3 regions of the Candidatus Clostridium stratigraminis genome follow, and region 2 is predicted to be linked to each of the others. Evidence: a T-box and tRNA genes for the amino acid it is inferred to sense, from the RefSeq annotation. Region 2 holds a T-box; the other regions hold tRNA genes.
The links. A T-box is a leader RNA that pairs with one kind of tRNA and senses whether it is charged. The one in region 2 lies ahead of proS (proline--tRNA ligase), so its partner is inferred to be a tRNA-Pro.
Positions count from the first base shown of each region.

Region 1: it has a tRNA-Pro gene. The T-box ahead of proS (proline--tRNA ligase) is inferred to sense a tRNA for this amino acid. The anticodon was not compared.
Region 3: it has a tRNA-Pro gene. The T-box ahead of proS (proline--tRNA ligase) is inferred to sense a tRNA for this amino acid. The anticodon was not compared.

Region 1 covers NZ_JBJHZZ010000004.1:136,318-146,518, reverse strand. The annotation lists gene ACJDUG_RS08800 (DUF512 domain-containing protein) at 102-1,412, shown strand; gene der (ribosome biogenesis GTPase Der) at 1,424-2,740, shown strand; gene ACJDUG_RS08790 (NAD(P)H-dependent glycerol-3-phosphate dehydrogenase) at 2,742-3,746, shown strand; gene spoIVA (stage IV sporulation protein A) at 3,832-5,310, shown strand; tRNA gene ACJDUG_RS08780 (tRNA-Pro) at 5,643-5,718, shown strand; gene ACJDUG_RS08775 (sensor histidine kinase) at 5,818-7,815, opposite strand; gene ACJDUG_RS08770 (response regulator transcription factor) at 7,793-8,482, opposite strand; gene ACJDUG_RS08765 (hypothetical protein) at 8,525-9,199, opposite strand; gene serS (serine--tRNA ligase) at 9,697-10,201, shown strand, end outside.
Region 2 covers NZ_JBJHZZ010000010.1:21,083-31,283, forward strand. The annotation lists gene ade (adenine deaminase) at 52-1,749, shown strand; gene ACJDUG_RS12940 (nucleotidyltransferase family protein) at 1,767-2,318, shown strand; gene proS (proline--tRNA ligase) at 2,370-3,812, opposite strand; T-box leader at 3,857-4,062, opposite strand; gene ACJDUG_RS12950 (hypothetical protein) at 4,194-5,339, opposite strand; gene ACJDUG_RS12955 (YheC/YheD family endospore coat-associated protein) at 5,336-6,718, opposite strand; gene ACJDUG_RS12960 (amino acid permease) at 6,922-8,289, shown strand; gene ACJDUG_RS12965 (YheC/YheD family endospore coat-associated protein) at 8,506-9,642, shown strand; gene ACJDUG_RS12970 (YheC/YheD family endospore coat-associated protein) at 9,702-10,201, shown strand, end outside.
Region 3 covers NZ_JBJHZZ010000013.1:23,890-34,090, reverse strand. The annotation lists gene spoVAC (stage V sporulation protein AC) at 694-1,173, shown strand; gene spoVAD (stage V sporulation protein AD) at 1,174-2,175, shown strand; gene spoVAE (stage V sporulation protein AE) at 2,189-2,542, shown strand; gene ACJDUG_RS14415 (hypothetical protein) at 2,632-2,829, opposite strand; gene ACJDUG_RS14410 (HAD family hydrolase) at 2,976-3,629, opposite strand; gene ACJDUG_RS14405 ([Fe-Fe] hydrogenase large subunit C-terminal domain-containing protein) at 3,752-5,098, opposite strand; gene ACJDUG_RS14400 (4Fe-4S binding protein) at 5,303-5,764, opposite strand; gene ACJDUG_RS14395 (hypothetical protein) at 5,924-6,106, shown strand; gene ACJDUG_RS14390 (nitroreductase family protein) at 6,201-6,977, shown strand; gene ACJDUG_RS14385 (hypothetical protein) at 7,036-7,161, shown strand; gene ACJDUG_RS14380 (hypothetical protein) at 7,255-7,701, shown strand; gene ACJDUG_RS14375 (hypothetical protein) at 7,793-7,936, shown strand; tRNA gene ACJDUG_RS14370 (tRNA-Pro) at 8,123-8,198, opposite strand; gene ACJDUG_RS14365 (hypothetical protein) at 8,392-8,706, opposite strand; gene ACJDUG_RS14360 (transporter substrate-binding domain-containing protein) at 9,213-10,040, shown strand; gene ACJDUG_RS14355 (amino acid ABC transporter permease) at 10,071-10,201, shown strand, end outside.

The DNA of each region.
Region 1 (10,201 bases), on a different contig from region 2:
CTATTTTTTTAAACACTTTTCTTATTTGAAATTCATTGACTAATAATTTCAGTTAGGGTATTATATCATAATGTATAGATATAACCTTTGGGAGTGAAAATATGAAGAACAAAATAGTTAAAGTTTCACCAACTAGTTTAGCAGAAGAAATAGATTTAGAAATAGGCGATAGATTAATTAGTATAAATGGAACTGAAATTAAAGATATTATTGATTATAAATTTTTAATGGCAGATGAAAATATTGTCCTTGAAATTGAAAAAGCAGATGGTGAAGTATGGGAGATAGAAGTTGAAAAGGAATATGATGAGGATTTAGGAGTAGAATTCGAAAATTCAATACTTGATAATGCAAGAAGCTGCTCCAATAATTGCTTATTTTGTTTTATAGATCAGCTACCAAAGGGAATGAGAGAAACTTTGTATTTTAAGGATGATGATTCTAGGCTATCTTTCCTGCAGGGAAATTTCGTAACCTTAACTAATATGAAGGATGAAGACATAGATAGAATTATTAGATATAGGATAAGTCCAATAAATGTTTCTGTACATACTACAAATCCTGAGCTAAGAGTAAAGATGCTCAATAATAGATTTGCCGGCAATATATATGAAAGGCTTCAAAAGCTTGCTAATGCTCATATAGATATTAATTGTCAAATAGTTTTAGTTCCAGGAATTAATAATGGAGAGGAATTAATTTCAACTACAGAAGATTTATTTAAATTATATCCAGCTATTAGAAATGTTGCAGTAGTACCTATAGGTGCCACAAAATTTAGAGAAGGTCTTTTTAAAGTTACCTTGTTTGATAAGGAAAGAAGCTTAAAGGAAATATACAGCATTAAGAAACTGCAAGACAAATATATAAAGGAAATAGGTTCTCCCTTTGTGAGACTCTCAGATGAATTTTATGTGCTTGCAAATTTAGAAATTCCTGACAAGGACTTTTATGGAAGTTTAGAGCAGCTTGAAGATGGTATAGGTATGATAAGAATGTTTAGGGACAATATTACTTCTTCATTACCTAATTTAGGCAAAGTAAGCAAGGGGAGTTTTACTATTATAACTGGGGCCCTAGCTTTTAATGAAATAAATGCTGCAGCTAATAAAATTATGAAGTATAACAGCAGTATTAAACTAGAAGTAGCTAAAATAGCCAATAAGCTATTTGGTGAGACAATAACAGTAGCTGGTCTTTTAACGGGTAAGGATATAATAGAGCAAACTAGGAACCTTACCTTAGGAGAATTTGTACTTATACCTCAAAATATGCTTCGAGGCGGTGAAGAAATTTTTCTTGATGATATAACTGTAAAGGAATTAGAAAAAACTATAAATAGAAAAATAATTATCTGTGACTATACAGGGGAAGACTTAATTGAATTAATTAACACACATTGCATTGAATAGGAGGAAAAATAATGGGTAAACCGATAGTAGCATTTGTAGGAAGACCAAATGTGGGGAAATCTACACTTTTTAATAAAATTGCTGGGAAAAGAATTTCTATAGTAGAAGATACGCCAGGGGTAACAAGAGATAGGGTATATGCAGAGGCTGAATGGCTTAAATATAATTTTACTATAATTGATACAGGCGGAATTGAGCCAGAAAGTGAAGACATCATTCTCTCCCAAATGAGAAGGCAAGCACAAATAGCAATTGATACAGCAAATGTAATAGTATTTATCGTAGATGGTAAAGAGGGCCTTACTGGTGCTGATGCTGAAGTAGCTCAAATGCTAAGAAAGAGCAAAAAGCCTATAGTACTTGTAGTAAATAAAATTGACAACCTTACTGATGAGGATAATGCATATGAGTTTTATAATTTAGGTATAGGTGATCCAATAACAATTTCAGCTTCACAAGCTTTAGGACTTGGCGATATGCTTGATAAAGTAGTTTCTTATTTTCCTGAAAACTCTGAGGATGCAGAGGATGAAGAATACATTAAAATTGCCATGATAGGCAAGCCTAATGTAGGAAAATCATCACTTATAAATAAACTTTTAGGCGAAGACAGGGTCATAGTCAGTGATATTCCTGGAACAACAAGGGATGCCATAGATAGTGTTCTTGAAACTGATGAAGGTAAATTTATTCTAATAGATACTGCTGGTCTTAGACGTAAGAGTAAAATAAAAGAGGAAATTGAAAGATATAGTGCTGTAAGAACACTTGCTGCTATAGAAAGAGCAAATGTCTGTATTCTAATGATTGATGCTGAAGACGGAGTTTCAGAGCAGGATGAAAAGATTATAGGCTACGCTCATGAGCAGGGAAAAGCTATAATGGTAGTTGTGAACAAGTGGGATTTAATTGAAAAAGATGATAAAACCATGCAAAATTTTAAAAAGACCTTACAATATAATTTATCCTTTATAGATTATGCTCCATATTTATTTATTTCTGCAAAAACAGGGCAAAGGGTACATAAGGTACTAGAATTGGCTAAGAACTGTTATGACAATTCCTGCCGAAGAATATCTACAGGGCTTTTAAATGATGTTATAAATAAGGCTGTTTTAATGAAGGAACCTCCAATTGTAGGCTTAAAGAGGTTGAGAATCTATTATGTAACCCAGGTAGATACAAAACCGCCAACCTTTATATTTTTTATTAATGATTATAATTCAGTACATTTTTCCTATGAAAGGTATTTGCTAAATCAAATTAGAGAGAGTTTTAATTTTGAAGGTACAGCTATAAAAATACAATTTCGTGAAAGGAAGGACTGATATGACTAATGAGGTTACATTTCTTGGCGGCGGAAGCTTTGGTACTGCATTAAGTACATTGCTTGCTAAAAAAGGAATTAGTGTGAAGCTCTGGGATAGAAGCCCAAGTATTGTTCAGGGCATTAATATAAACAGGGAAAATAAAAAATATCTGCCTGATGTCAAGCTGCCAAGTAATGTTAAAGCTTATGAAAACATAAAAGAAGCAGTGGATAATAGTAATTTTATTGTATTATCTGTTCCTTCTCATGTTGTGAGAAGCTTATGCAGACAAATAAGTCAATTTATTTCAAAAGAGCAAATTGTAATCTGTATAGCTAAGGGTATTGAAGAAGATACTCAAAAAATTCTATCGGAAGTAATTGAAGAAGAACTTCCACTAAGTCCAGTGGTAATACTTTCAGGTCCAAGTCATGCCGAAGAAGTGGCACTAGACATCCCAACAGCTGTAGTTGCTGCATCTAAACATAAAAAATGTGCAGTAAAAGTTCAAGATCTTTTTATGACAAACACCTTTAGAGTTTATACCAATACTGATTTAATTGGTGTTGAAATTGGTGGGGCTGTTAAAAACATCATAGCTCTAGCCTCAGGTATTTCAGATGGTATAGGGTATGGAGATAACGCCAAAGCTGCTCTTATGACAAGGGGTATGCATGAAATAGTAAAGATTGGAACTAAGCTTGGAGCTAAGAAGGAAACTTTTTCAGGCTTAACGGGAATTGGTGATCTAATTGTAACTTGCACAAGTATGCATAGCAGAAATAGAAGGGCAGGCATTTTGATTGGACAAGGAATGCAGGTAGATGAGGCAATTGATAAAATCGGAATGGTAGTAGAAGGTATTAGGGCCTGCAGGGCTTTTTATCAGCTGAAAGAAAAGCTTAAGGTATCTATGCCAATTACTGATGTTCTTTATAAGATTTTATTTGAAGGTAAGGATCCAAAAGAAGCCGTATATGAACTTATGTCTCGAGATAAAAAAGACGAAATTTATAATTTATAAGATTTTTTTATTTTTTTTATAGTTATAATTTTATATGTTGTCCAATATATATATAGTGTTAATAAGTATTATTGGGAGGCATGCGTTGGAAAATTTCGATATATATAAGGACATAGCCGAAAGAACGCAAGGGGACATTTATGTGGGAGTTGTGGGACCTGTTAGAACTGGTAAATCTTCATTTATTAAAAGGTTTATGGATTTGATGGTTATTCCAAATATAGAAAACTCCTATAAGAAACAAAGAGCAAAGGATGAGCTTCCACAGAGCTCATCAGGAAAATCAATTCATACTACAGAACCGAAATTTGTTCCAAATGAAGCTATAGAAATACACTTAAATGAAGGAACAAAGTGTAAGATTAGAATGGTTGACTGCGTAGGATATATTGTTAAAGGTGCACAAGGCTACATGGAGGCTAATGGGGCAAAGATGGTTAGTACACCTTGGTATGACCATGAAATACCCTTTGAAGAAGCAGCTGAAATTGGAACAAAAAAGGTTATTAATGAACATTCTACAATAGGTCTTGTTGTAACTACTGATGGATCTATAACTGATATTGACAGAGACGATTATGTTGAGGCAGAAGAGAGAGTTATTAATGAACTAAAAGCAATTAATAAGCCATTTATTATTCTTTTAAATTCAGCTCATGTAAATGATGCAAGGACCTTAGAATTAAGGTCTGAACTAGAAGAAAAATATGATGTTCCAGTAGAGGCTTTGGATGTATTGAATATGAGAGAAGAAGACATAGGTAAGATCTTTCAGACTATACTTAGAGAATTCCCTGTTACTGAAATTAATATTGATTTTCCAGAATGGATTGAGAAGCTTGATGCTAAGCATTGGCTTAAGGTAAACTTTATTAATTTAGTTAAGGATCTTTGTAAACAGGTTTTAAAGCTAAGGGATGTAAAACGTTCTCTTGATGCCTTTAGAGAAGTTGAATTCTTAGATTTAACTAGTATTAATGAAGTAAACATGGGAAATGGTACAGCTAGAGTTGCACTAAATCCTAAAAACACCTTATTTTATGAAGTATTAAGCGAAGTCTGCAATTGTGACATTAAAGGTGAAAATGAACTGTTGGCTATAATGTATGATTTAAATAGAGCAAAGGTTGAATATGATAAGATTGCAGCTGCCTTAAAGGATGTTAGGGAAACTGGTTATGGTTTAGTTGCTCCACAGCTTTCTGAGATGAAACTGGAGGAACCTGAATTTGTTAAACAAGGTAGCAGGTGTGTTGTTAAGCTAAAAGCAAGTGCTCCATCTCTGCATCTAATAAAGGCTGATATTGAAACCGAAATATCTCCTATTATGGGAACAGAAAAGCAAAGTGAAGAGCTTATGAAGTCACTGTTAGAGCAATTTGAAAATGATAAGTCTAAAATATGGCAGAGCAATATGTTTGGTAAGCCGCTTGAAATCCTCGTTAAAGAAGAGCTTCAAAATAAACTGTATAAGATGCCTGAAGATGTACAAGTAAAACTTCAAAGAACTCTTCAAAAAATCATAAACGAAGGTACCGGCGGACTAATCTGCATAATTCTTTAATTAAACAGCTATAAATATGCTTGAATATTTTAATTTTAATATTAAGTTATGAAACTATTGAGCCTTAAACAAGTTCTCAATAGTTTTCTTTTTAATTTTATTTTAAAATTAGGATAGAAATCCATAAAAAGCAATTATTAAAAATTAATATCTTTTAAAGCTTAAATAAAAGAAATATCTGTAACTGATGTAATTACCAATAAAGTAATAAATATAGATACAGTTAAGCGCTGACACTATTAAATGAGAGTAATTATGCCTAAAGTATTGAAATTTTTTAGTAAGCAGTTTATAATATATTTTGTTAAACAAAGAAAATATTACTTTAATATCTGGGTATGGCGCAGATGGTAGCGCGCTAGAATGGGGTTCTAGAGGTCGCAAGTTCAAATCTTGTTACCCAGACCAAATTGCCTAACTGTGAGGTCGCTAGTATTTTAGGGTAAAACCGTAAAGTGCTAGCGACTTTACTTTTTTTCAAAGAAGGAGGAAATGAAAGTCCATAATCTATTTATAAAACTCTGTTGTAACCTTAAAAAGATCACCATCAATATCTATTTTCATATGTCCGCCCTCAAGCTCTACAATGCTTTTTGCAATTGACAAACCTAAGCCTGAACCTTCTGTGCTTCTTGCCTTATCTCCTCTTTTAAATCTTTCAAAAATCTCATCTACATCAAAATCCAATTCATAGGAAGACATATTCTTTATTATAACCTGGACCTTATTTGTTTTTTCTACAAGATCAATATATACTCTGGAGCTGGGCTGGGAATACTTTAACGCATTGCCTATCAAGTTTTCAAATACCCTCCAAGTTCTTTTTCCATCCAAATTTAAGTATACCTCATCTACAGGTATATTTGTTCTAAAGGTAAGGGAGGAATTATTTATTTTTTCGTCGAACTCACCTAGAGCCTGCCTTAGGAGGGACGCAATATCAACCTTCTCAATATATAGTTCAACTGCGCCGCTTGAAACCTTGGAAGCCTCAAAAAGGTCCTCAATAAGTACTCTAAGCCTTTGAGACTTTTGCTCCAAAATCTCTATATATTTTTTTCTTTGTTCTTCAGAAAGATTACCTTGTTTCAGCAAGTTTACATAACTTATTATATTAGTCAGAGGTGTTTTAAGGTCATGGGATACATTGGTTATAAGCTCAGTTTTAAGCCTTTCGCTTCTCACTTGGCTTTCAACCGATTTCTTGAAGCTCTCCTTCATGCTGTTTATATTCTTTGCAATGGCTATATAACTGCTTTCTCCATTTTCCTCCATTGCATATTCCAGATTTCCTGAAGCTATGGCATTAGTTCCCTCAATTATTCTATTCAAGGCTACTACTCTTTTAAGAATATATGTTGGGACAAACAGCAAGTACACGATAATATATAGAAATGCTACAAAAAACAATGCATCATGTCTTCTGAGTAAAACTTCTATTATTGCAATGGACATTCCAAACAATGTAGTAAATACAAATAAGGACAGCTCCTTATACAATGTTCCTTTGATTCTGCGGCTTTCTTTCCAAAGAAAGTATAATTGACAGCATATGCTTCTTTTCAGCTGAGCTGTAAACTCATCTTTACTACGCACAAGTTCTAGTGTAGTACCTATACTTATCATAAGATAATAAACATATACCATTACCATAAATAGTTTTGCAAAATGATTAATTCCAATAGGAGAATAAAAAAAATTAATATGGGATAAATAGACCAGACTGGTAAAATTATAAACAAAAAATACAAGCATCCTTAAATCTAAAGGGATTTTCTTATACAAATTCCTTATTCCGCTTTCTGACTTGTTTCTTAATTTAAATAAAATGAGAACGCCTATTCCAACTACTAGCGATGCTATAAAAATAATCTCTTCTTTTTTTACTCTTTCTCCTATAGAACTGTAGTAGTTGTAGTCTTCGGTCATTTGACTGAAGCCGCCATTAGATTTTATAAATATAAAGCTTCCTTCAAAGCCATTTCTTTGAAACCAGCTGTTTATAGATTGCAAATAGCTGTCACTGCCAATACTCCTAGGAAATTTATCAACATACACAGCTTTTTTGTTTATATAATCCTCCACATTACCAGGCTCTTCAATGTTTGTATAAACTTTATTACTTTTTTTATCTTTTATATAATATTTTAAAGCTTTTTCAGCATCTATTTTTACTTTTACCGCATTATACTCTAAATCGTTGGCTATCAAGATAGACTTTAAGTTTGTATCATCTGGTTTAAGATACTGCTTCTTCAAGTCGCTAAGCTTTTCATTCTCTGTTTTTTGCGAGTAATCTTTTAAACTTGTCATTAAAATTTGTACATTCTGAAAATAGCTTCTCAAATTATCCTTGTAGGTGTAGCTTTTAAAATAACTATCCTTTGTAAGATACTGCCTATTATTTGCAATATCGAATACCGAAAGCAGAGCTACAGCAAATGCAAACATAGATATTAAAAGCGCAAGTGCAAATAGATACCTATTTCTCGATCTTGTAACCAATTCCCCACACCACCTTAAGATATTCAGGTTCCTTTGGATTGATCTCTATCTTTTCTCGTATTCTTCTTATATGAACCGACACGGTATTCTCACCATTGTAAAAAGCTTCATTCCAAACTCTTGTGTATATTTCTGCAATAGAAAACACTCTTCCTTTATTCTCCATGAGAAGCTCAAGCATACGGTATTCTGTAGGCGTAAGGCTTACCTCTTCTCCGTTTACTCTAACGGTCTTTGTATGTTTGTTTAGCGCAAGCCCTCTTATTACTATTTCATCTTCATCTTTAAAGTATCCAAAATTTGTATACCTTCTAAGCTGAGACTTTACCCTAGCAACTAGCTCCAGGGGATTAAAAGGCTTTGTTATATAATCATCTGCTCCTATATTAAGGCCTAATATCTTATCAGTATCTTCCGATTTTGCTGAAAGCATTATAATAGGTATATTTTTGCTTTCTCTAATTTTAAAAGTTGCCTTTATACCGTCCATTACCGGCATCATAACATCCATTAGAATAAGATGAATTTCTTCTCTTTCAAGTGACTCTAGTGCCTGAAGTCCATCACTGGCCTCTATTACCCTTATGCCTTCATTCTTTAAATATATCTCTATAGATTCTCTAATTGCATTATCATCGTCAACAACTAAAACATTATAATCCATCATTTACTCACTCCTATTGCTACCATTATAGCATTTTTTTATATATTATTCAGGTCTCATAAAAAAACTGAAGGCATCCTTAGGAATTCCATTTACACTGTCTTTATTTTTTATATTTCTAATATGATAAATTTGATTTTCATAGTCCTTTGCCTGATTATCACATATATAAGCGTAGTCATAGCTTCCTTTCTCTACCCATTTCATGAAAACATATGTATGAGAAGGCACGCCGTTTTTATTACCGCTTTCATCTGTTGTAAATACTATATCTCCCGGCTGCAGATCCTTATAATTAGTATATTTCTGAAAACCCTTTTGCTGAAGTAGAGGAACAATTTGAGAAGTATTGCCGATTTCCTTTGGAATTTCCACACCGTTTCTTCTCAAAACTTCTGAAATAAAGTAAACACAGGAATTTGAAGAAGTTTTACCGTTTAAAATAATAGCAGCGTTAAAAACACTTTTTTCATGACTTGACGACTTTAAATAGGAATATACCTTTTCATTAAAATTTGTATCTTTGTTTTTATCATTGTTTTTAATTATGCTATGAGTAAGCTTTTCGCTTTCTGCTATACCATTAAGCATATTTTGGTCTAAATTTGTATTCATCCAAGAACCTTTAAGCAGAGTCTTATTAAGAACCAGTAAAACCAGAAAAAACATTATAACTGTTGTTATCAGTATATTGACTCTTCTTACTGCATATCTTTTCATTTAATATCCCTTCCTTACAATGCTTTATAAATAAATTATAATAAATACTTTTAAAAAATTTTGTACTATAATTATTACAAATATTGTTTTAATTCTTACAAATTTCTTAAGATATCTAAGCTACCTTGAGCAGTCTGTAGAAATGCAGATGTCACCAATAAAATAAATTTTAACTTGTAAAACTCTTATTAACTGTTTATAATAAGTATAATAAAATATTGTATAACAGTGATGATAGAAGCTAAAGTTTATGAATCTCTACAGAGAGCCGGTGGTTGGTGTGAACTGGTGAGAGGTTAAGCCTTCCACTTTTGAAGCTGTCGGTGATGAGCCATAGTGTAGTGCCCTTTATAGCACCTTCGAGTGGTTGGCAAACAGGCTGACAATTTGGGTGGCAACGCGGAATCCTTCCGTCCCATATTATTTATATGGGACGGAAGGATTTTTATTTTTCTAAATAAACAATTATAAAAGCTTATTTAATTAAGGAGGAAAACATGTTAGATATTAAATTCTTACGAACAAATCCAGAAGTTGTAAAAGACAATATCAAAAAGAAATTTCAAGAGCAAAAATTAATATTGGTTGATGAAGTAATTAAGCTTGATAAGGAATATCGAGATGTAAAGTCAAGAGGGGATGCACTTAGAAATCAACGGAATATGATTAGTAAAGAAGTTGGTGTTTTCATGTCCAAAGGCCTTAAGGAAAAGGCTGCACAAATAAAAGTTAAAGTTACAGATATCGCTCAAGAGCTATCGGAATTAGAAATATTGGAAAATAAGCTTGAAGCTGAAATTAATGAGAGAATGTTGGTTATCCCCAATATCATCGATCCAACAGTACCAATTGGTAAAGATGATAGTGAAAATGTTGAAATTGATCGTTTTGGAGAACCTGTTGTACCTGAATTTGAGGTGTCATATCATACAGATATTATGGAAAAACTCCATGGTATTGACCTTGACAGTGCAAGAAAAACTAGTGGGAATGGTTTCTATT
Region 2 (10,201 bases):
AGAGAAAATATATAATAGGGGATATATACAATTTATTAGGGGGATAATATAATGCTTAATTTGAAAAATGATATTGCAATAGCTGCAGGGAAAATAGCAGCACCTTTAGTGCTAAAAAATGCAAAAATAGTAAATGTGTTTAACCAAACAATCGAAGAAAATGATATAGCTATTAATGGGGATAAAATAGTTGGTATTGGCAAATATAATGGAACTCATGAAATAGATTGCAATGGACTTTATGCAGCTCCAGGTTTTATTGATGCACATGTTCATATAGAATCATCAATGGTAACTCCTGAAGTGTTTTCTCATCTTTTAATTAGGAAAGGCGTAACTACAGCAGTTGTAGATCCACATGAAATTGCAAACGCATTAGGTAAAAAAGGCATAGATTTTATGCTGGAAAATAGTAAAAAAAGTGTTATGGATTTGTTTTTTATGCTGCCCTCCTGTGTACCTTGCACAGAATTCGAGGATACTGGGGCAGTACTTTTAGCTGAGGATTTAAAAAGCTACATCAACGATGAAAAGGTTTTAGGGCTTGGTGAGGTAATGGATACTCCAGCAGTAATAAATTGTGACACAGATATGTTAAAAAAACTTGAGGCCTTTGAAAATAAACATATTGATGGACATTGCCCAGGCATTAATGATAAATGGCTCAATGCCTACCTTTGTTCTCATATAAAGACAGACCATGAAAGTTCAACTTATGAAGAGGCATTGGTAAAGGTACAAAGGGGAATGTATGTTATGCTAAGAGAGGGTTCTGCTACTAGAAACCTTAAGGATCTTTTACCTGCTGTAAATAATAATAATTATAGCAGATTTTTATTCTGTACAGACGACAGACATATTCATGATTTAATTGAAGAGGGAACTATAGATAATTCAGTAAGACTAGCTATTGAACAAGGTTTAGATCCAATTAAGGCATACACTATAGCCTCCATTAATGCTGCACAGTGTTATGGCTTAAGAGATAGAGGAGCAATTGCACCAGGCTACAAAGCTGACTTAGTTATTTTTGAGGATTTAAGTAAACTTAAGATCAAAAGTGTTCTAAAGCAGGGGAAAATATATAATGAAAATATAACCTATTCTTCCTATGATCTAGGATCTTCAGTTAATCTTAATAGCGTAACTTCAGATGATTTTAAAATAAATACAAGGGGAGAATATGTAAATACCTTAAAGCTTGTTCCTCATTCTGTTGAAACTAGAACAGGTAAGAGAAAAGTAATTGATGTTAATGGTATAGTAAAAGCATTAGAATGTGATGAATATTTAAAGATTGCAGTATTAGAGAGATATAAGAATACAGGTAAAAAAACTGTTGGATTTATAGAAGGCTTTGGACTTAAAAATTGTACAATAGCTCAAAGCATTGCCCATGATTCACATAATATTATTGTTATAGGCGATAACGACGAGGACATGGCACTTGCAGTGAATACAATTATAAAACTGCAGGGAGGAACGGTAATGGTTTCTAAAGGGGAAGTGCTTGGTGAATTAAGTCTTCCAATAGGTGGTCTTATAACTTCTGATGACCCATATATTGTAGCGGAGAAAGTAAAAAGTATGTCTAAAATAGCAAGAGAACACGGTGTAAAGGGAGATTTTGATCCTTTTCTCACTTTAGGATTTATGGCACTTCCGGTTATTCCTGACATAAAAATAACTGCAAGAGGAATATTCAATTATGAAAAATTTAATTTTGTAGATATATTTACAGAAGAATAATTGAAGGTGAATAAATAATGTTTATAAGAGGAATAATTCTTGGGGCTGGTAAATCCAGTAGAATGGGCTATAATAAGTTAGCTATTAAAATAGATGACAGTACAATCCTTCAAAGGGTAATTGAGAATGCTAAGGCATCTAAGCTAAATGAACTTGTGTTTATAACTGGTAAATATGATCTGGATACAGATATTAAAAAGCTTCATAATGAAGAATATGAAAAAGGTATGAGTACCTCCATTAAAAAGGGACTTGAAAGCTTTAATGGGGATGCAGTTATGATTCTTCTCGGGGATATGCCTTTTGTAAGCAGTGGGTTAATAAATAAGCTTTATGACTGCTTCAATAAGAGCAATAAAAGCATAATTGTGCCTATAAATGAAGGTATGAGAGGAAATCCAGTTATTATTGGTAAAAAATATTTTCAAGACCTATTAATTAACGAAGGTGACAAAGGAGCAAGAGATATTATAAATAATAATCCTGAGGATGTTTTTCAACTTGAAATTCAAGATAGGGGCATTTTTATAGATATTGATGATAAAAGTGCAGTAGAAAGGTTTTTATAATATGAAAGTGCCATTATGCAAAATTAAATTTACATAATGGCACATTTTTTATTAATATGCTCTACCCCAGTAAACTAACTTTTTAGCTGGTTTTCCGCAGCAAACACAAGTATCTGCTACACTTTCCTGCTCAAAAGGCATACATCTAGAAGTAGCCCCTGCTGTTTCTTTAATAGAGTCTTCACAAGCTCTGTCTCCGCACCACATAGCCTTAACAAAACCAAGCTTACTATCTAATATGTTGTTAAAGTCCTCCATATTAGCTGCGGTGCTTGTTTTTGTGTTTTGTGCAGCTCTTGCTTTTTCTAGTAGAGATTTTTGGATATCTTTTAGTGTTTCTAGAACTTTAACTTCTAATTCCTCTAATGAAACAACTATTTTTTCACGGTTATCTCTTCTAACTAAAACAGCTTGATTATTTTCAATGTCCTTTGGACCAATTTCAAGACGCAGAGGAATTCCCTTCATTTCATATTCGCTGAACTTCCAACCTGGCATTTTATCGCTGCAATCCATTTTAACTCTTGCTACCTTTGATAAGGCATCTTTAATTTCTTCAGCTTTTTCAAGCACTCCAGCTTTATGCTGGGCAATAGGGATAATCATCAATTGAGTTGGAGCTATTTTTGGTGGTAATACAAGACCACTGTCATCTCCATGAACCATTATTAATGCACCAATTAATCTAGTAGTCATACCCCAAGAGGTTTGATGTACATATTGAAGCTTACCATTTTTATCAGCATATTGAATATTAAAGGCCTTTGCAAAGCCATCACCAAAGTTATGTGAAGTTCCACACTGAAGTGCTTTTCCATCATGCATTAAGCTTTCAATGGTATAAGTAGCCTCAGCCCCTGCAAACTTTTCCTTATCAGTTTTACGACCCTTAACAACTGGAATAGCTAAATATTCTTCACAAAGCTTAGCATATACATTTAGCATTTTTATTGTTTCTTCTTGAGCTTCTTCTGCAGTGGCATGAGCTGTATGACCTTCCTGCCATAGGAACTCGGTTGTACGAAGGAAAGGACGTGTAGTTTTTTCCCATCTGACAACTGAACACCATTGATTATAAAGCTTTGGCAAATCCTTATAGGATTGAATTATTTTAGAATAATGATCGCAAAACAGTGTTTCAGAAGTTGGACGGACGCATAACCTTTCTGTTAATTCCTGATTACCTCCATGAGTTACCCAAGCTACTTCAGGAGCAAAGCCTTCAACATGGTCAGCTTCTTTTTGAAGAAGTGACTCTGGTATAAACATTGGCATATATACATTCTCGTGACCGGTTTCCTTAAACATAGCATCTAAGTTCTTTTGTATGTTTTCCCATATTGCATAGCCATAAGGTCTTATTACCATACAACCCCTTACACTTGCATAATCAACTAACTCTGCTTTCTTTACAACGTCTGTATACCATTGAGCAAAATCTTCATCCATTGGAGTAATTGCTTCAACTAATTTCTTCTCTTTTTCCTTACTCATAATCTTCCTCCTAAATTTTTATATAATAAAAGCCTCCAATCCCTAAAAGGGACCGAGGCTAATTTTCGGCGGTACCACCCTAATTGATGCATAAGCATCCTCTTAAGTCTATTTATCGACAGAAAGCCGCTGCATTTTATTAAGTGCAGAACTCAAAGGCGGGTTCAAAATTAATCTTTAGAAACCTTCCACCAACGGCTTCCTCTCTGTAAAAGATACTATCTTTACTATTCCTTTTCACAGTTTATTTATTAAATTATCCCTACATTAAAACAATAATAGTGCAAAAGTTTATTTGTGTCAACAACTTTTTATAGCAAAAACAGATTCAAATAATGAGAAAACAGTAAATCGAATTAAAAGTTTTCATCCTTATATTTATTACTCTTCATCACATTCACATTCACCTTTATATTCCAAAGCAACTCCTATTTTAACTTTAATGTATGAACCACATTCATTCTCAAGTAGAGCCGCATTAAAATAAGCATAAGTCCATTCTACACATGGTTCATTACAATTACATGGTTTTGGACAGCAGGTATGAGATATATTTTCATTTACTGGGACTGAGCTTGAGCCGCATATATGAGAATGTGTTGGATAACAAAATCCATCTATAGGGTAAATAGGAATACTCACAGAAAAATTAACCTCCCCAACTGCCCTTATTTCATATCCTGCAACTACTTCACACTTCTTAGGATGTTCGCACTCTAAAGCTGGCAAAGTAACCTTTTGAATTAATGGATTTTTGATACAGGACAACCCTCCCAAATTGAAGCATATGGCAGGTGAAAAATCAGTTAGCTTAAAGCCTCTTGGCAATTGAATAAGGCAGCAAGTTTTTATTATCTTTTTACATTTAGATCGAATTTTATGACCTTCATGTTCATCTATAGGTATGCCAGATTTATCAAAATAATATGTCTTATTATATTGAAAGTTATTTTCCTTGGTGAAATCTTCATTTGATATTGACATATTTGATTTATCAAAGAAGTATACCTTATCGGTTTGAGTATTGCCATCATTAGTAAAATTTTCATCAGTTGTATTTGCATCTGAATTATTAAAGAAGTTTTCCTCATTATTTTGAGTATTGTTACCATTAGTAAAATTTTTATTAGTTGTAGTAGCATCTGAATTATTAAAGAAGTTTTCCTCATTATTTTGAGTATTGTCTCCATTTGTAAAGTTTTCATCAGTTATAGTTGTATCTGATTTACAAAAATCAAATATCCCCTTAAACTGAAGGTAGTCTTCTTTTGTATAATTTTTATCAGCATTGGTCATAATCACTCTATCCTCCTTACTCAGTTTTCTTTTTACACTTAACAAATTTTGTTTATATATTTTATCTCTCAAATCATTTAATAATATAAAATACAAAGCACTAGCAAATGGAACTATGCCTCTTTGAATAAGAAAATAATCCGCTGTCAAGCAGAAAATAAGACTTTCACAATCAAGACAAACCTGATGTATATTAGAATGAATTTCTACTTTACTATTTTTCAACATCAATGTGTATCCTCAGAAACAAAACCTGCTAGCTTCACAGCGTATTCTATTGGGCGCTTATTGCATCTACTCATAACTTCTGAGCTGTCCAAACGTTTTAAACTTACTTTTAAAGGCTTTCCATTTACCTCAATAAGCCAAATCTTTTTATCTATATCAATGGTCATATCCAATCCTAATTCAATGCAGTCACCAAACTCTTTCTCTATTGTTAAGCATATTTCTCTTCCAAGACGAACTATATTCTCATATAGACCATTTGCTGTTGAAAAGCTCTCATTAAAAACTTCCATTAATATAGTTTCTAAATTTTCAACTGTTCCTCCACTTCTTGGGCTTGTAATTATGCTTCCTCTTCCAGCAATACGTCCTGCTATACCACTTAATTGCCAGATGCCATCGCAGCTCTTTTGAAATAATGCTCTAAAGTCGAAAGGATTTCCTTTGTATTTAGCCTTATTAATCTCCTGCTGTATAATATAGCCTCCTCCAATTTTAGAATAGGGACGCATTAAATTTTCCAACTCTTTAAGTGACTTCAAACTTACAATATGATTTCCTTCGGTGGTTCTATACTCAGCCTTATTACCTTCATTGTTATTTTTACTAATTCTAAAGATTCCTTTTCCTTTACTTAAAGAATCAGGCTTTAAATAAAGACTAGGATATAGCTTCAGACTATTTATTAAATCATTTGAATTCTCATATGGTATTGTAGCTGGGATAATTGGAACCAGCCCAGGATTTTTTTCAATAGCTTTTATAGTTTCCCATTTTGCAAGCTTAACCATAGGATTAAGAATTTTACAAATATTCTTTAATCTTTTTCTGAGCTCAATGCTTTCAACTCGACAGTTATTCTCTACATTGCGGTCATAAATTATTTTTGGAAGGGGTAATATTTGAGAAGTCCAGTTTAAATTCTCTCTTATCAATGCATTAATTTGCTTTCTATCCCAATCAATATTATTAATAGAAAAAAAACAGCATAATCCATAGAGGCTTTTGCAGACTGCTTGTGCCTGTATATATTCAGTTATATTTTTACCGCTGCTTAAAAGCTCAATCTTACTTTGATTTACAAACATTCCGATGTAAGGTCCAATTTCTAGGTGCCCATTTTCTATTTTTCTAATTTGCATAACTGTACCTTGCGTTATATATAGTTCACTTTCTGTGTCCTTAGATAAATATAATCTAAAACAACTCGTGTTATTGTTCCTTACAATAACCTTTTTCAGTTGAACACTAGCTAAGCCCATTGTTAAAATGATATATTTCACTGTGTCTCCTAAGCCAAAATATATAGATTGCTCTCTTGTAAGATAACAGGTTCTCTTATCTTCTGAGTCCACATAGGTTATTTTAATCTTGTCAGGCATGCTTTTGTTCACCTCCAAAAGATTATTGATGGCTTATTTAAATAATTGTATCTAATTTAATATATGTGATTAATTTTGATAGTGTTAATAGTTAAATGAACAATTAAATAAACCCATACAACTCACCTTCATAACTTACAAGCATATATTATAGCAAGGGATTTTGTACTATATCTAATATTTACTTACTAAGAGGTGATGAAATGGAAGAAAAACCTACAATGCTTCAAGATGAATCTATAACATTAAAAAGAGAATTAGGACTTGCTACTGCAACTGCTTTAGTTATCGGAAACACAATTGGCTCAGGTATTCTAATGGCGCCTCAAGGTTTAGCTGCAGCTTCAAACCCTACTACTACAATCATTGCATGGATAATAACAGCTATTGGATCTATCTTATTAGCCTTAAGCTTTGCTAAACTAGGTTCAGCTATGCCAGAAACAGGAGGACCTATAGTCTATATTAGAGAAGCCTTTGGCGAATTTGCTTCTTTTTTAGGCACTTGGACATACTGGATAGGCATATGGGTTGGAGATGCAGCCATAATAACAGCTGCAATAAGCTATTTAAGCTGCTTTTTTCCGATAATTAATGCCAACAGACTATTAGCATTTTTAATTTCATCAGCTATACTTTGGATATTTACCTTTATTAATGTGAGAGGCGTAAAAGGGGCTGGAGCTGTTAGCATGATTACCACTATATGCAAAATATTGCCGCTAATAATATTTGCTGCAATTGCAGTAATGCATTTTAATAGCAGTAATTTTACTACAGCATCATCTAACAACAATATTGGATTGTCCACTCTGCCAGCAGCTGTTGGTATAACCTTATGGTCTTTTCTAGGATTTGAAAGTGCTACAATTCCAGCAGGAGAAATTAAAAATCCAAAGAGAAATGTAAAACTAAGCACTATTTATGGAACTGTAATTACTGCAGTAATTTATATTACAATTAGCGTTTTAGCTATCGGGGCAATGCCTCAATATAAGCTTGCAGTATCAAATGCTCCATTATCAGAAATTATTAATACATTAACTAGCAGCAGCTGGGGTAGTACCTTAATTGCTTTAGGTGCTGTAATCTCCATAATAGGAACAATTTCCGGATGGATTCTTTTATCTGGAAGATGTGCTTATGCAGCTGCAAAAGATAAGATATTTCCAAAAATATTTGTAAAAATTCATCCTAAAAATAAGACTCCATATGCTGCACTAATTATATCTAGCATTGGAACAAATATAATATTAATAACCACTTATGTTAATACTCTAAATTCAGCCTTTAATTTTATAATATTGCTTTCTACCCTGTCTATATTACCTGTATATACCTTTACAGCTGCAGCTGAAATAATGCTTTTGAGAAAGGATCCCACTAAGTTTAATATATTCACCTTTGTAAAAAGTTCTATCGTGGCATTATTAGCTTTTGCGTACTCTATTTATGCAATATATGGCACTGGCGCTACAAACGTTATGTATGGTTTTATATTAATTCTTATAGGTATTCCATTTTATGTATATATGAAACTTCAAAATAATACTAAAGAAAAATCTATATAGTATTTTTTAAACTGTATTTAAGATCAAATTATAGACTGTTGCCATAAATTTTGTCAGCAGTCTTATTATTTTTAAAAGAAATTTAAGGTGAAATACAGCATTACAGCCTCTTAATTAATTAACCAAAAAAAGTAAAATACATATAATAAACTATGTATTAATTGATATATAAAGCTTTACATATGTTACAACTACATTATACAAGGAGGAAATGAAATGAAGCCTGGACCAATAATTGGAATCCTAACAGATAGAATACGCCGTAAAAAAGATCTCATCTATAAAGCCACCACTAGAGAATTTAGATCCTATTTAGAGGCCTGTAATGAAATTGGGGCATCATTATATACTTTTGACTTAAATTATATAGATTTTATTGATAAAAAAGTATATGGTTATATACCCTCAATAGATAGCCTTGGCAAGATGGTTTGGGATGGGCAATTGCTTCCAATACCAGACTTAATTGTTAACCGCGCATACGTATCTGCTTCTAGTAATAAGAATGAAAAAATAAACAAACTAATAAACGCTTTTCCAAATATTAAAATAATTAATAGGGTCACACAAATTTCAAAATGGGAGGTGTATCAGGCATTAAAAAATAACAATGATATTAATATGTATTTACCAAAGACAGTACTGTTTGAGGGTATAGATTCTTTAAGTAATATGCTAAATGAATTTTCTTGTGTATATCTAAAACCTACAGACGGTAGTCTGGGAATTGGTATAGCGAGGATTACAAAAGATAAGGGAGATGAGTATCTTGCTGAGTACAGGTTAAGGAAAAACAATTATTCTATAAGTGGCAGCTTAAGTGATATTTTACTACAGCTAGAACCCTTGATGGAGAAAAGTATATATACTATTCAAGAAGGTATTCCTTTAGCAACTTATAGAGGGAATATTTTTGATCTGAGGGTGTGTGTACAAAAGGATGGTACCGGTAAATGGATGATACCAGTATGGATAATTAGGGCAGCAAACCCTGACAATGTTGTAACCAATTGTGCAGCTGGTGGTATTTCATTAAAAGTAGAAGATGCAATAAATGCACTTTTCCCTGATAATGCAAGTGAAGTTTTAGATAAAATAAAAAATGCCAGCATATTAATAAGTGAAGCTATTGAAAAAAATTTTCCGGGTACTGGAGATATAGGAATGGATGTAGCAATAACAAATACCGGAAAAATATATTTCATAGAAGCAAATCTTCGTCAAAATAAGTTCACTAGTGATGGAAGCTATAAAGGCCACATAGAATATTTAGAATGGAAAATAACTTCTAGAGTGCCTATTTACTATTTGAATTATCTTTATGAATTAGAGACAAATAGTCCTAAATCATAGTTTTCTTTATGTAGGATATAACTAGTACATTACATCGGTATAAATTTGAGGTGAAAATTATGGAAGTAAGGATTAAAAGGTTTTCTAATGATACTAATTCAAATGAGTGTATACTTCCTAAAAGTATATTTGATGCTTTAAAACTCTCTACAAAAGAATCATATACTATTCATTTTTGCCAATCAACGCAAGAAATTTTAATAAGCTTTTCAGAAGTTGATGATATAAATATTTATTTCTCCGAAAATCTATTTAATCAATTACAACTGTTAGAAAACACAACACTTAATATATGGAAAACTGATAAAGATATTTTTATAGGTCCTGTAGTAGGAATATTTGTTGATGCTGGTAGAAAGAAAGCAGCAATAAGGAAGCCTGACTCTTTTATAAGGCAGCATATGCGTGCTAGCGGAGCTGAGAATTGTATTAGTTATTTTTTTTCTGCAAGTGATGTTGACTGGCTAGAAGAAAAGGTTAAAGGTGTTACCTATATTCCAAACTTAAGAAAATACGATTACTACTGGTTTCCTTTACCGGATGTTCTATACGATAGGGT
Region 3 (10,201 bases), on a different contig from region 2:
GACTAAAACTATCCATACTAATATTTATGAAGAAAGTATGCTTAACTTATTCAAATCTACAGTAATTTAAGAGTTATCCATATTATAATTTGATTTTGGTGGTATTAATTTGCTTATTTTTGAGATATTAATATTATAAGGAATTTAACAGTCGAGCAAAGACTAATATATGCTCCTTTAGGGTATATATTAGTCGACCAAAGGCTGTATATGGGCTATTTGGTTTATATTCAGCCGGCGGAAAGATTATAAGAGGTAGGCATTGGTTTCATTATAGTCGAGGATTTGATTATAATGGGATTATAACTTATCTTTTAATAGTTGAGCTAAGATTATTTAGGGTATCGTAATGGCTTCGTGTAGCCGTAAGGTTATATATAGTTATGTAGGTATCTTAAGTAATCGAACAAACCAGCTATATAGGTGACGAACTGCTTGGATATGATCGGAAGATGATAACCAAGGCATTAAGTTATCTATATTTCTGTAAGGTAGATTGTTAAGTTCTTTATTGGGACTATAGATAATTTGTCTATAGTCTCTTTATTTAAATATAAAAGGGATTAACACCGCGATGATGTAAATCTAGTAAAATCCTAGGTTTTTTAAGAAATATTAGCTATGAATTAAATGAGAAATAATTGTAAAAATAGATATGACAAGTTAAGTTTACTTAAAGGAAGGATGACAAAAATGTCAAGCAAAAAAGAAAAGAAATTATCTACTGTTCAGAAAGAGTATCAACAGTTTGCAAAGCAGAGAGAGCCTAAAAGGCCGATTCTTAAAAATTGCCTTCATGCTTTTATAGCTGGCGGCATCATATGTGCTCTTGGACAAATACTTCAAGGTGTATTTATAAAGTATTTTGGGTTTAATGAAAAAACTGCTGGAAATCCAGCCACAGCAGTTATTATTATTATTTCGGTTTTACTTACTGGTTTAGGGGTTTATGATCACATAGGCCAGTGGGCAGGTGCTGGTACAGCAATTCCTGTTACAGGCTTTGCCAATTCAATTGCTTCTGCTGCTATTGAGCATAAAACCGAAGGCTATGTTTTAGGAACTGGAGGTAACATGTTTAAGCTAGCAGGTTCTGTAATAGTCTTCGGAGTATTTTCTGCATTTGTAGTTGCACTTATTAAAATGGGTCTAACTTGGTTAGGGGTGTTGTAGATGAAAAAGGGAAGTCAATCCTTAATTTTTAATAATAATCCTATAATTTTAGCTTCCGCCGCTATTGGAGGACCTTTTGAGGCAAAAGGAGCTTTAGCTGAAGATTTTGATGTTCTTCACGATGATATTTGGCTTGGTGAGGATAGTTTTGAAAAGGCAGAAAAGAAATTATTGGAGGAATCCTGTGAAATAGTGGTTAAAAAAGGAAACATAAAAAATGAAGATGTAAATTTCTTTATAAGTGGGGATTTAATGAATCAGATAATTACAAGCAGCTTTACGGCACGTACTCTAGCTGTTCCCTTTATCGGGATTTTTGGGGCTTGTTCAAGTTCAATGGAGGGATTGGCTTTAGCATCACTTCTTGTAGATAGTAATTCCGCTGATTATGTTATAGCTGCTGCAGCAACTCATAATGCCTCAGTTGAAAAACAATTTAGATATCCTACTGAATATGGAGGGCAAAAGCCTCCAACTGCTCAATGGACAGTAACCGGAGCAGGTGCTGCTCTGGTAGCTTCCAAAGGTAACGGTCCAAGGGTTACTTCGGCAACAATAGGTAAAGTTATAGATATGGGGCTAAGTGACCCATTTAATATGGGTTCTGCAATGGCACCTGCTGCTGTTCATACAATAGAAACTCATTTTAGAGACTTAAATAGAGGTCCATCCTACTATGATCTAATAGTTACAGGTGATTTAGGATCAATTGGTCAAAATATAGCGGGAGATCTACTAGCTAAACACGGTTTCAGTATTCCAACTGAGAAATTTAAAGATTGCGGCCTTTTAATCTACAGAAAAGATCAGCCTGTTTTTGCTGGAGCAAGTGGATGTGCATGCTCAGCTACAGTTACTTATGGGCATTTCCTAAATAGAATGAAAAAGGGCGAATTAAAGAAAATATTAGTTGTTGCAACAGGGGCACTGTTATCACCAATGTCCTATCAACAAAAGGAAAGTATACCCTGTATTGCTCATGCAGTTTCCATTGAAATATAAAGAGGTGAAAATGATGATAAAAGTTATTTTGGCATTTCTAGTAGGTGGTGGAATATGTGTTATAGGGCAGATAATGATGGATGTATTTAAGCTTACCCCTGCCCATACAACTTCATCTCTTGTAGTTGTAGGTGCAATTTTAGGTGGAATTGGATTATATGATCCAATAGTAAAATTTGCAGGTGCAGGGGCAAGCGTGCCAATAAGCAGCTTTGGAAATTCACTAGTTAAAGGTGCTCTAGTGGAGGCGCAAAGAGATGGACTCATTGGTGTACTTACTGGTATTTTTGAAGTTACAAGTGCAGGCATATCTGCGGCAATTATCTTTGGTTTTCTAGCTGCTCTTGTATTTAAGCCAAGAGGCTAAATAGATTTTAAAAGGCTTTGTTTAAGGCAAAGCCTTTAATCATGTGATAAATAAACTTTCATTCTGCTATTTATTTACGAAAAAATAGACTATATTTCTTCATCTAAATCCTTGGTTACAGGATTTTCTTCAAGCAGGTTATTATCAGAATACTTTTTTTGTCTTTCTAATTTCTGTTCAAGAATTAACTTATTAAGTTTATTTTTTAATTCATCATTTTGATTTGCAAGCAGCATTACCTGCTTGCGTAAAAGCACTATTTTGTTTGTTAGATAAATGTATATCATAAAACAAAGCCCAATTAATAATAAAAACAAAATGAATAAAAACAAAATACTTGTCTCCTACAATAGCTTCCAATAATATTATATTCATTAAAAATTATAGTTTTACATAAGAAAAGAGAAGACTTAAAAAAATCTTCTCTTTTTATTTAACCAGCTATGCTTATATCCTCATATTTATAAATATAATAATCTGCTGAAGCGATTATATCGTTTTTTTGATATTCTGAATAAAGATCATGTACCGCAACAACCTTCATACCCGCCATTTTAGCACCTAATACTGCAGGAAGGATATCTTCGAAAACTATGCAATCAGTTGGCTTAACTTTGAGTTTTTCTGCTGAGAGAAGATAAATATCGGGGAAATTTTTACCTCTATTCACTTCATTTGTGGTGGTTATTACATCAAAATATCCATATACTCCGTTATTTTTTAATACTGCCTCCAAGAGTGGTACGGAATTACTAGTAGCAAGAGCTATTTTTATACCTTTTAGTTTTAAATGGTGGAGATATTCCTTAGCTCCAGATTTCAATGAAACATTATTTGCATATTCCTCAAAGGCCATACTGTTCCATTCTGCCATTATCTCTTCAATATTCTCCAGAAGGTTAAATCTTTCTTTAAAGTATTTTGCAGTATCAATAAAACTTAAATGTTCAATGTTTTCCTTTAAATCCATTGGAAGCTCATAACCTCTTTTGCTTAGAAAATCTATATCTACTTTTTCCCAAAGCCACATTGAATCTATAAGGGTTCCATCTAGATCAAATATTGCTGCCCTAATATCCTTTAACATAAACTCCTCCATATTCCTTAATAGCGCAGAAGATTGTTAATCTTCATGTATTCTATATACCTTTGAAGAACGCAGCAATTATCAATTGATGCGTTTATAAAAATTTCAATTATATTATACCATTAAAAATTTCTTTCGAAAATCTCAACTCTTTCTTTATATTTAAAGTCATCTGCCGAATAAATATTAAGCTTTTCTAAGATATCAAGCATGCAATTACTGTCGACTGCTACTTTAATTTCTGAATTTAATGCAAAATCATCTACAAATTCTTTTCCTTTTTCCCTGGGTATAATGGCCTTAGGTCCACCAACGCAGCCACCAATACAGCCCATACCTTCTATAAAGTTGGCCTTAACTATACCCTGCTGCACATCGCTAAGCATCTTTTTACATTCTTGAACTCCGTTGGCCTGAGAAGCCTTTAATAATTTGTGCTTTTCTGGGAAAAGTTTTCCCACTGCATCACTTACTGCAATAGATACCCCACCAGTACGAGCATAAAGTCTTCCGCCTTTTGAGGCATATTCTGTAGAGTAATCTTCCGCTAGTTCTTCCAGGTTAATTTCTAAGGCTTCAAAAATATCCTTAAGCTCGGAGAAGGTGAGAACATAATCAATATCGCCAAGTAGGTCCTTTTCTTTAGCCTCTGCTTTTTTAGCTATACAGGGTCCTATGAAAACAACCTTGCATTTTGGATTTAATTGCTTCATGACCCTTCCGGCAGCAATCATAGGAGATACTGAAGGGGATACATATTTAACTAGATTTTCATATACTCTTTTAAGCATACCAACCCACATAGGGCAGCAGCAGGAAGTTATTAAAAAATCCTTCTCCGTATGTACATGCTCATCAAATTCAACGGATTCCTTTAAGGTAAGCATATCAGCAAAAAAAGCTACTTCTACCATTTCGGTAAAACCCATTTCTTTAAAAGCCGTTCGCAATTTGTTAATTGAAATATCCGATCCAAACTGACCGGTAATGGCGGGAGCCACTGCAGCAATTACCGGTTCCTTTTCCATTAATAAATTTGCAAAAGGTATAAATTCTATTTTATCAACAATGGAAGCGGTGGGGCAGGCTTCCACACAAAAACCGCAATCAGTGCATTTTTCTGCATTAATTACAGAAGTATGCTTTTCTGTATCAATAAATATAGCATCAAAAGGACATGATTTTTGACAAATTGTCTTTCCATCATTATCTGCACAGTCCATAGAGCAGGTTTTAACCTTATTAACAATTTTATGAGAAGCTTCGTAGGACTTAATAGCTAATGTTAAATTTTCATAGTAATTATCACTAAAACTAATTTCAACTCCACATAAGGAAGATATAACACCAGCTAAGGCATCCTTATCTATAGTTTTATTTGATAAAATTGAGTTTATTTTTTCCTCAAAATTTCCTTTATAATAAGAGCTTATAATTTCTTTAAATAAATTACTATATTCAGCCTTCAAGTTTTTCACCCCTTACATTAAAAAAAGTAGTCATTAATATATTTTGTTAATATTGTACCTTTTTATACAAAAAAGGGGCCATCTCAAATTACAAGTTAAAATGAACATATCTTGAACATATAAAATATGGTATTTGAAATGCTTATATGTTCAAGAGGATTTTCATTTGCTTTATAATGTTTTGAGAAACCCCGCATTATTTTATTATATTGAACTTTCTTTATTATCAAGGTGCTTTATTAATGGAAGAAATTCAACCTTATCCATATAACAATTATTAGGACATGCATCTACGCAGAAGCCGCAATCAGTACATTTAGTTTTGTCTATATATAGCTTACACTGCCTTGCATCTATAGATATTGCATTAAAGGCACAATTACTTTGGCATTTAGTTTTTCCTTCTGCATCCATACAATCTAATGTGCAGTTCTTAACTCTTATAACAACCTTATTGGAAGAGATATAATTAAATATGGCAGCTTTTAACTCTCGTGAGTATTCTTCGCTAATATCACGTGAGTCTACTCCACATAGAGCGGATATTATTTTATTTAAAGTATCTTTATTTTCCTTTTGCTCAATAAGTAGATTATCAACTATAGTCTCAAAGTTATCTTCATAATAAGCCTTTACTAATATTTTAAATAACTCTTTGATATCCACATTTCCAGCTCCTTTAAGATAATATTATATTTGTACATATATTATATCATAACGTTTTCACTTAGGCCTTACAATTAACAGAAAATTAATATGAAAATAATACATAATTATAAAGAAAATGCAAAAACTAAAATAAAAAATGAATTCGGAGTGATAATTATGTCAGCTGTTTTATGGATTATGATTGGAGGAACTATTGGTTTTTTTACAGCTTCTCTTTGCAAGGCTTCAGGTAGAGCAGACAGCTTTATAGAAAAGATGGAAATAGATTTTTATCCTAATATGCTCGCAGAAGCTAGTAAAGAAATTGCTTCAGAAAATCCTAAGAAGCCGGATGAATAAATAAAAATTATTTTGAGTATTTATTCCTCTTTAATAGAGGAATTTTCCAATTACTGTAGAATTATTTATAAGGATTAAAACTGGGGGGATTTTTATGGAAACAATAGAATTATTAAAAAATCGAATGTCACTTAGAAAATATAAGAATACACCTATTAAAAAAGAACATTTGGATATTATTCTTAATAGTGCCATGAGAGCTCCTACTGCAGGCAATATGATGTTATATTCTATAATTGTAATAGAAGATCAGGAAAAAAAGAATATTCTTAGTAAAAGCTGTGACAACCAACCCTTTATTGCTAATGCTCCAATTGTACTGATATTTTTAGCTGATATGCAAAGATGGTTTGATTATTACAATTATTGCAGTGTTAAAGAATATTGTTCCTTAAAGAACATGGATTATAACGCTCCTGATGAAGGTGACTTAATGCTTGCTTTAGCTGATGCTGTAATTGCTGCACAAAATGCTGTGGTGGCTGCAGAAGCTCTTAATATAGGGTCCTGTTATATAGGTGACATTATTGAAAATTATGAAATACATAAAGACCTATTAAATCTTCCAAAATGGGTTTTTCCTGCTGCAATGTTATGTTTAGGTTATTACCCTGAGGAACAGAAAAAGATTATTAGCCCTAGATTTGATAAGGAATATATAGTTTTCAAAGAAAATTATAAAAGATTAAATAATGATGACTTCAAAGACATGTTTATTGAAAGGGAAAAAAGGCTATCGCCAGAAAATAAAGCCCAGGCTGTAAATTATGGTCAATTTATGTATGCTAGGAAAACTGGTACTGAGTTTTCTAAAGAAATGACAAGGTCAGTAAGAGAAATGCTTAAAAATTGGGGAGGAGAAAAATTATAACCTTTCAATGCTTAACTTCATAAATTATACTATAGTATATAGTTATGGAGGAAGGTTTATGATAATCGCAGTAGCAATGGCCATTATGACGGTTACGGTTATTGTTTTAATAGCCTGCTATAAATCAATAGTAACATCCATGAAAGAAAGTGACTTTTTTATAAAAAACTATAAAAAGAAATAATGAAATTATAACAGCTGGATATTTACTCCAGCTGTTTCTATGTATTTAGGATATAAAATTGGGCAAATTAGATAATAGAGAGGAGGATTTATCATGAAAAACATAAATAGAAATATAGCAATTGGAAGTATCATTGCAGCTGCAGGAATTGGAGCAGTTATTTATCCAATATTAAAAAATTCCAAGAAAAATAATATTAGAGAAAATAATTATGAATCAGAAAATGAAGCTAGTAGTCCCCAAGTTGAAGCAGAAAAGGAAGATATTAAAATTGTAAAAAGCGCAAATGATGTATTATTAAATAAAATTGGAGCCACAAAGTCTGAACTTGATGAAGCTAGGGTTCTAAATAAAACAGCGTATGATGTAGCTATAGATAAGGGTTTTAGTAAGGAACAATTGAGGATGTTTGTAAATCAAGATAGGACTAGAGATGTAGATGAGCTTGCGCTTAATAGGAAAATAAGCAATACTGTTGCAGAAAAAGCTAAAGAAAAGATAATAGAAGATACAAATAATTGGAATGGAATGTTGTGTTAAGTTTGCTGCGGAATAGTTATAGCTTTAAGGGGAAACATATATATGAAAATATTTAATAGATATATGATTATAATTAATGGAGGTAGATTTTATGAATATTGATATAAGTTCTATTACATCAAGCATAATGCCTAAAAAAAGAAGAAAGGCTCAAAATATTAAAGCGGGTGTTGGAGCTCTTGGAGTACTAGCAGGAGCAGGAATAGCATATATGGCCATAAAACAGCTGCGTTAAGCTTAGAATTATATAAAAATGTAGTTAATTTTGCATTCAAAGTCAAGTTATAGGATGTACGTGTAAGATTATGTAAGGTGCATTGAAATAGGAGTTATCCTATTTTAATGCACCTATTTTTATCTTAGAAATAACAAAAGTCCAGTATTATTGGACTTTATTACTAGAAGAATACTTATTGAGTTTTGGTCGGAGTGACAGGATTTGAACCTGCGGCCTCATGCTCCCGAAGCACGCGCGCTACCATCTGCGCTACACCCCGATACAATAATAATTATATAAAAATATTTTTAAAAATTCAAGAATTATAGCCAACTTTATACTAGATTTTCCTATTGAAACTTAAAATTCTTAAACTAATTCAAATGATGACTGCTACCAAACACTTTTGTTAATGACATAAAAATGAGCCAGGAGAAGTGCCCCCATGACTCAACTTTGTCTTATTTAAAAATCTATTTTTCTTTATCTTTATCTCCAATTCCTCTAGTAGGAACAGTAGAAATAATAAAGCCTACTAATATAGATACAAGGGCCGGAGCTGCAATATTTATATACTGAATATATCTGGTTTTATATAAAATAAGTGCTGTAGCTCCTGTAATTATTATAGAGGCAAGGAAGATCAATATTACAAACTTAGCAAATGAGCTTAGAAACTTTTCGTATAATCTATGCCTTGTTGGCCCACTAATAATGCTTTTAAAAATAAAGTAAGAAACTAATATCAATACAATATCTGCACCAGCAGAAATTAAAAAATTTCGCATTTGAAATCCTCCTTTTTGTGGTCACGACTGAGTAGTTAAAGGCTACTCGCTCCCGCTCATAAAACTACTCGTTAAAGCCCATTTAGAATAAATAATTAAACAGATGCTTATAAGTATTTTTACCAAATCTATTATTTTTACGCAGGTAAGAGAAAATAATTATTAAGATATAATAAGATATTACATTTTTATTAATTATCGGAGTTGCTTTTAAGAAGATAATATGAATAATTATACTGTTTCTTTAAAATACATATGTATAAAAATACGATAACGTTTTCAATAAAATATTAGCAATTATTGGATTTAATCCAAGAATTCTTGCGGGAGAATGTAGCTGGAACATAAAAATTTTATGTATAAATATGAATATTAATTGTTGCATAATTATAAATAAGATAGTATAATAATGCATATACTTAATAATTAACAGTTAATTTTTTAGTAAAAATATGAGAATGTAAATATTAATTATGTTTACATACAGAATTAGAGGGGGAAATAATATGAATAACAAACTTAAACAAATTATAGCAGTATCTACTATTGCAATTATGGCGCTGGGTTTTACTGCTTGCGGTAAAAAAGATGCTAGTGCGTCAAGCAATGCAGCTACAACCACAAAGGTGGATAAAATTAAGAAAGCAGGACAATTAGTTGTAGGCACAAGTGCTGATTACCCTCCTTATGAATTCCATAAATCAGTTTCAGGTAATGATGAAATCGTAGGCTTTGATATTGAAATCGCAAAGGAAATCGCCAAGGACTTAGGAGTAAAACTTGTGATTAAAGATATGGATTTCAAAGGATTACTAAACGCGTTGGAGTCGGGAAATGTTGATATGGTTTTAGCTGGAATGACACCTACAGAAGAAAGAAAGCAAAGTGTAGATTTCTCAAACATATACTATAAGGCAGCTCAAACCTTAGTAGTTAGGACAGAAGACAAAGATAAAATAAAGACAATTGATGATTTAAATGGAAAAGGTCTTGGTGTTCAAAAGGGATCAATCCAAGAAGATATAGCAAAGAACCAACTTCCAAAGGCCCAGGCAAAAGCACTAGGTAAGATTACAGATATAGCACTTGCTTTAAAAACAAAGAAAATAGATGCAGCTATAATTGAAAGCCCAGTTGCTAAAGCTTATGTAAATGCCAATAAAGACTTTTCTATTTCTGATATTGAGTTAAAAACAGAAGATGCTGGTTCTGCTGTGGCAGTTAAAAAAGGAGAAACGGATTTAGTTGATGCTATAAACAAAACTTTAGATAAGCTTACAAACAGCAAGGCTATTGATAAGATGGTTATTGATGCCAATAATTTAGTGGAATAAATATTTTATGCAGCTTAGGAGGTAGAAGCATTGGATTTTTCTTTTTTACCTAAATACTATATGTTTTTTTTAAATGGAGTTAGGTATACAATTGTTCTAGCAATTTTTACTGTGATTTTTGGTGTAATTCTTGGAGTTATTCTGGCATTAATGAGGATATC